DNA from 3 places in the Shewanella sp. HL-SH5 genome. Region 1 is predicted to be linked to each of the others. Evidence: predicted binding sites of a transcription regulator. Region 1 holds the regulator's gene; each other region holds the start of a gene.
The links. The regulator NrdR, encoded in region 1, represses ribonucleotide reductase genes. The targets are predictions, from matches to a motif close to AAACACNANATNTNGTGTTT.
Positions count from the first base shown of each region.

Region 1 (2,280 bases):
AGCAAACAGTGCAGTATTTATGGCGTTGTTGAAGCCAGGCGACACTGTACTTGGTATGAATTTAGCTCACGGCGGTCATTTAACCCACGGTTCACCAGTTAACTTTTCCGGTAAATTATATAACATCATTCCTTATGGTATTGATGAGTCGGGCAAAATCGATTATGACGAAATGGAACGTTTAGCGGTAGAGCATAAACCCAAGATGATGATTGGTGGCTTCTCTGCTTATTCTGGTATTGTTGACTGGGCCAGAATGCGTGAAATAGCGGATAAAATTGGCGCATACTTTTTTGTGGATATGGCGCACGTTGCGGGCCTTATTGCTGCAGGTGTTTATCCAACTCCAGTACCTCATGCACATGTTGTTACTTCTACAACGCATAAAACATTAGCTGGCCCACGTGGCGGTATCATTATTTCTGCAGCTAATGATGAAGACTTATACAAAAAATTAAACTCTGCTGTGTTTCCTGGTGGCCAAGGCGGCCCATTAATGCATGTTATTGCTGGTAAAGCGGTTGCGTTTAAAGAAGCACTAGAGCCTGAGTTTAAAGTTTACCAACAACAAGTTGTTAAAAACGCTAAAGCAATGGTTGAAGTATTTTTAGCGCGCGGATACAAAATTGTTTCTGGCGGTACTGAAAACCACTTAATGCTTGTTGATTTAATCGGTCGCGACTTAACCGGTAAAGAAGCTGATGCAGCGTTAGGTAGTGCCAATATCACGGTAAATAAAAACTCAGTACCTGATGATCCACGTTCACCATTTGTCACTTCAGGTGTTCGTATTGGTACCCCAGCTATTACTCGCCGTGGCTTTAAAGAAGCTGAAGCGAAGCAATTAACGGGTTGGATTTGTGACATTTTAGATGACGCACAAAACCAAACTGTGATTGATAGCGTAAAAGGTCAAGTGTTGGCCTTATGCGCTAAGTTCCCTGTTTACGGATAATTCCTACTGCACGGAATATCCTTTCATCACTAATGCTATCCCTAAAGGTTAGCTTAACCTTGATGAGTAAATAGGATAAACTTTAATGGCCACTAATTTTAGTGGCCATTTTATTTTCGGAGGTTCAATGCATTGTCCATTTTGTAGCGCGACTGATACTAAAGTTATCGATTCACGTTTAGTGGCAGATGGCCACCAAGTTCGCCGTCGCCGTGAATGCACAGAATGCCATGAACGTTTTACAACCTTTGAAGGTGCAGAGCTAGTCATGCCTAGGGTGATAAAGCGCGATGGCAGCCGCCAACCTTTTGATGAAGAAAAACTTCGCGGTGGTATGTTACGTGCGGTGGAAAAACGTCCAGTATCTATGGATGAAATCGAACAAGCAATTACTAAAATTAAGTCCACATTACGCGCGACAGGTGAGCGTGAAATTGATTCTGAGATGATAGGTAATTTAATGATGGATCAATTAATGAGCCTAGATAAAGTCGCCTATATTCGATTTGCCTCTGTTTATCGTGCTTTTGAAGATGTGTCACAATTTGGCGAAGCGATTGCTAAATTGCAAAAATAAACTTCCCCTAGGACTTGAGTAACTTTTTATGACTAGCTTTAGTGTATTTGATACCCAAATGATGGGTCGTGCGATTCAGCTGGCGCGAAAAGGTCTTTATACTACGCGCCCCAATCCATCTGTTGGCTGCGTACTTGTCCAAGACTCAATTATTATTGGTGAAGGTTATCATCAAGTTGCGGGTCAAGGACATGCTGAGGTCAATGCATTGGCTGATGCCGCTAAACAAGGACATTCTACCGTTGGTGCTACAGCCTATGTGACTTTAGAGCCTTGTAGTCATTATGGACGTACTCCGCCCTGCGCTTTAGGGTTAATTAATGCCCAGGTTGCTAGAGTCGTTATTGCAGTGAAAGACGCTAACCCTCAAGTAGCCGATAACGGTATTGCCATGTTGCAAGATGCAGGTATTCAAGTTGAGGTTGGTTTATTAGCCGCTGAAGCTTTGACGTTAAACCTAGGGTTTATGAAGCGGATGAAAACCGGTTTGCCATGGGTTACGGTGAAAGTTGCCGCCAGTTTAGATGGCAAAACTGCCTTGTCTAATGGTGTTTCTAAATGGATTACCGGTCCCGCAGCAAGACAAGATGTGCAACGAATGCGTGCCCGCCATTGCGCGTTAATCACTGGCGTTGAAACTATTATTGCAGATGATCCTAGTTTAAATGTGCGTTATGAAGAACTTGGCAGCTTGAAAAGTTCGCTTTCACCCACATCTCTACAGCAGCCATTAAGAGTCGTGTTAGAT
Region 1 covers NZ_CP195038.1:2,967,017-2,969,296, reverse strand. Annotated here, with positions in the region: gene glyA (serine hydroxymethyltransferase) at 1-955, shown strand, start outside; gene nrdR (transcriptional regulator NrdR) at 1,083-1,532, shown strand; gene ribD (bifunctional diaminohydroxyphosphoribosylaminopyrimidine deaminase/5-amino-6-(5-phosphoribosylamino)uracil reductase RibD) at 1,561-2,280, shown strand, end outside.

Region 2 (2,280 bases), 930 kb from region 1:
TGCGTGTTAAAGCCCTTGATTAAAGGTGTGTTATTCGATTTAGACGGCACACTTGCCGATACTGCGCCAGATTTGGTCTATGCACTGAACCTTGGCATGGCTGATGCTGGTTATGCTCCATGCAGTCTTGAAAAAGTGAAGCACGCTGCCACTCATGGTAGTTTGGCGCTGGTTAAGGCTGCACTGCCTAATATTAGCGATGATGAGCAAAAACAGATCCAACTAGCATTATTGCATCATTACCAGCTCATTAATGGTGACAAAAGCATTTTATTTGATAACCTTGCAGAGTTATTGAATCATTTTGATGATAACGGTACTCCCTATGGAATTGTGACTAACAAGCATGCTCGCTTTGCCCGTCCTTTGGTTGACAAACTCGGCTTAATGTCGCGAATTAAAACTCTTATCAGCGGTGATAGTACGTTGCACCCTAAACCTCATCGCGCACCTATGCTACTTGCCGCGCAGCAGATGAACATCAGTCCTGAATCGATTATTTATATAGGAGATGCTGAACGCGACCTTATCGCGGCTCAAAATGCCAATATGATTGGTGGAATAGCGCATTGGGGTTATTTATCGCCCCAAGACAAACCTGACACTTGGCCTGGACAACTTCATTTTAAAACCACACAGTGTTTACATGACTATTTTGTATTGAACCGTCAACTTACTTAGTATTATCGATATAAACGGTGTTGTTAAACGGCTTTTATGCTAACTCAAACAATTAATCAAAGATCAATCTAAAAATCAGCTAATAGAATCGATCGCTGATATTTTTAGCGATCAAATTCTTTTAAAATTACGGACAATTATTCTACAGCCCACAGAAAAGCTATATAAATTTGGGGTGTAGGGTTAGCTTTTACTAACTGTTGCGATTATCCTCAACTTATCCACAAGATGTTCTAAAAATTGTGGCTTGCAAAAAACCTCCAACCTCACTATCTTGTATGTTAGATTTTAAAAAACACCATATCTTGTGTGTCAAATACAATCACAGACACTAATGAGTTGTTTAAAATAACTCATTTAATTAAGCTGAACGGGTGACTTAGCGTGCTAAAATGTCTCAATCCGTCGTATTTAATGCTTCAGCATGATTGTTTTTACATGGAAACGTAAACGTGGTTAGACACGATCGCTTTTGGTATTAAGCGCTCAATCACAATAACAGATATAATCAAGGCCTCTCTGCAATGAATAGCAATATGACTGTCACTAAACGCTGTGGCGAACGTGAAAATATCGATTTAGACAAAATCCATCGCGTTATTACTTGGGCAACCAAGGGATTAAAAAACGTCTCTGTATCTGAAGTTGAACTCAGATCGCATCTTCAATTTTTTGATGGTATTCCAACAGAAGCGATTCATGAAACGATCATCAAAGCTGCGGCAGATCTTATTTCCCCTGAATCACCCGATTATCAGTTTGTGGCAGCACGCTTAGCGGTATTCCATTTACGTAAAAAAGCATTTGGTCAGTTCGAACCGCCTAAATTATATGACCATGTCACCAGACTGGTTGAAATGGGCAAATATGATATGCATATCTTGGCTGATTACAGCCGCGAAGAGTTAGACATCTTAGATACTTATGTTGACCATTGGCGCGACATGAACTTCTCTTATGCCGCCGTTAAGCAATTAGAGGGTAAGTATCTAGTTCAAAACCGTGTCACCCACGAAGTATATGAAAGTGCTCAGTTCCTTTATATATTAGTTGCTGCGTGTTTGTTTTCAAAGTACCCCAAAGACACTCGATTACAGTTTGTAAAAGATTTTTATGATGCCACATCAAACTTCAAGATTTCTTTACCGACACCTATTATGGCAGGTGTGCGCACACCAACACGTCAATTTAGCTCATGTGTATTGATTGAGTGTGACGATAGCTTAGACTCTATTAATGCCACCGCCTCATCAATTGTGAAATATGTCAGTCAACGTGCTGGTATTGGTATTAATGCTGGTCGTATTCGCGCCTTAGGCAGTCCTATTCGTGGTGGTGAAGCTTTTCATACCGGTTGCTTACCCTTTTATAAGTATTTTCAAACTGCGGTAAAATCATGCTCACAGGGCGGCGTTCGTGGCGGAGCGGCAACACTGTTTTACCCAATATGGCATTTAGAAGTAGAATCTCTACTGGTTCTGAAAAATAACCGCGGTGTTGATGATAACCGTGTTCGCCATTTAGATTATGGTGTCCAGTTAAACAAGTTGATGTACCAACGTTTAATTAAAGGCGAAGATATCAGTTTATTCAGTCCAT
Region 2 covers NZ_CP195038.1:2,033,846-2,036,125, forward strand. Annotated here, with positions in the region: gene ACRWQM_RS08875 (HAD family hydrolase) at 4-681, shown strand; gene nrdA (class 1a ribonucleoside-diphosphate reductase subunit alpha) at 1,206-2,280, shown strand, end outside.
Region 2: a site for NrdR is predicted at 975-994, ahead of nrdA (class 1a ribonucleoside-diphosphate reductase subunit alpha). Genes of this name have one in related genera too.

Region 3 (2,280 bases), 1.4 Mb from region 1:
CATTGAAAACTTGAAACACCCCTTTGCCGCAGTGGCAACGGATTTATATTCTGGCCAGGAGATTTGGTTTAAAGAAGGATTATTGCGCAATGCTGTCAGGGCATCATGTTCTATGCCTGGCTTTTTACCGCCAGTACAACAAAATGGCCGTTGGTTAGTTGATGGTGCCGTAGTTAATCCAGTACCAGTTTCATTATGTCGCTCGCTTGGTGTCGATATTGTCATCGCTGTTGATTTGAATGGTTATTTACGTAAACAAATGCAAGTGTTGCCCCAGCAAGTCAGTAGCTCTGAGCCTGTGTCTGATGAACACCTTGATGCAGATGCTGAACCGCAAGATTCAGGCTTTATGGATTTATTGGGTAAGGGCAAAGACTATATCAGTAGCTTAAGTGACAAACTGTCGCTTGGCACTAAGTCGCACCCTGGCATGTTAGCGGTAATGTCACAATCGATGGATATTTTAGAACAGCGTCATAAGCGATCTCGATTAATGGGCGACCCACCAGATATTTGTATTATTCCCAATGTATCTGATATTGGCACCATGGAGTTTCATCGTGCAGATGAAGCGATTGCCGCGGGTAAAAAAGCAGTTGAAGATATCGCGCATTTAATTAAAGCGTCGCTTAAAAACTAATTTGAAAATATTGTTCCTAAACTAGCTTGATATCTATGATCAAGCGCTAACAAGCCGATTTTTGGTGCTTATAACATAAATTTACTTTGCTTTTCTTTAGCGTGAAAAATGATGATCTAGATCAACACGGTCAGTGACGATTTAACGCTTAATACACTACATATAGTGTTTTGTGTTTTTCGTATGCCGATATATTGATTTGGCGACGCTAAAGGAGAAGCTGGTTATGTTGGTTGTTATTAAGCGCGACGGATGCCGCACTGCATTTGATTCAAGTCGAATAAAAGATGCCGTTATTGCAGCAATGAAGTCTGCCGGACAATCAGATCATGACTATGCCAATACTTTGGCATTGACAGTTGAACAAGAGTTTCAGCAACAAACAGAAGTGGATATTCATCAACTACAAGATGCAGTTGAAAACAGGTTAATGTCAGGTCCTTTTAAGTCGGTTGCACGTCATTATATTGAATACCGACATGATCGCGATGTGAGCCGCGAGACCAAAAGTAAGTTAAATTGTCAAATTCGCGGTTTAGTAGAGCAAAGTGACAGCAGTCTGTTAAATGAAAATGCCAACAAAGACGCCAAGGTTATACCCACTCAACGCGATTTATTAGCCGGTATTGTGGCAAAACATTATGCCAAAACGCACTTGTTACCCAAAGATGTGGTGGCCGCCCACGAACGGGGGGAGCTGCACTATCATGACTTAGATTACGCGCCTTTTTTTCCTATGTTCAATTGCATGCTAATAGATTTAGCCGGCATGTTAACCCACGGATTTAAAATGGGTAACGCCGAAATTGAAACCCCCAAATCTATTTCGACTGCAACGGCAGTAACGGCGCAAATAATTGCCCAGGTGGCGAGTCACATTTATGGTGGCACCACCATTAATCGTATTGATGAAGTGTTGGCAATCTTTGTTCAAAAAAGCTATCAAAAGCATCTTGCGACGGGGATTAAGTGGCAAATTGCCGACGCTGAAGCCTTTGCAAAAGCGCAAACAGAAAAAGAATGCCATGATGCATTTCAATCACTTGAATATGAAGTGAATACCTTGCATACCGCCAATGGGCAAACGCCCTTTGTCACCTTTGGCTTTGGTTTGGGTACAAGTTGGGAGTCTCGCTTAATTCAGCAGTCAATATTAACTGTGCGCAAGGCGGGATTAGGTAAAAATCGTAAAACAGCGGTTTTTCCTAAACTGGTTTTTGCGATAAAAGATGGCGTTAATCATAAAGCGGCAGATATAAATTACGACATCAAACGCCAGGCGCTAGAGTGTGCAAGTCTACGCATGTATCCCGATATTTTGAATTATGAACAAGTGGTTAAGGCCACTGGCTCATTCAAAACACCTATGGGATGTCGCTCATTTTTAGACACGTTCGAGCAAGATGGTCAGTTGGTACATGAAGGCCGCAACAACCTCGGTGTGGTGAGCTTAAATCTGCCACGTATTGCGATAGAATCTAAGGGCGATGAGGCCAAGTTCTACGCTTTATTAGATAAACGCCTAGTGGTAGCAAAAAAAGCTTTAGACACTCGTATTGCTCGGTTAGTGGGTGTTAAAGCCCGTGTTGCGCCAATTTTATATATGGAAGGCGCCTGTGGTGTTCGCCTAAAAGCAGATG
Region 3 covers NZ_CP195038.1:1,562,316-1,564,595, forward strand. Annotated here, with positions in the region: gene rssA (patatin-like phospholipase RssA) at 1-640, shown strand, start outside; gene nrdD (anaerobic ribonucleoside-triphosphate reductase) at 867-2,280, shown strand, end outside.
Region 3: a site for NrdR is predicted at 792-811, ahead of nrdD (anaerobic ribonucleoside-triphosphate reductase). Genes of this name have one in related genera too.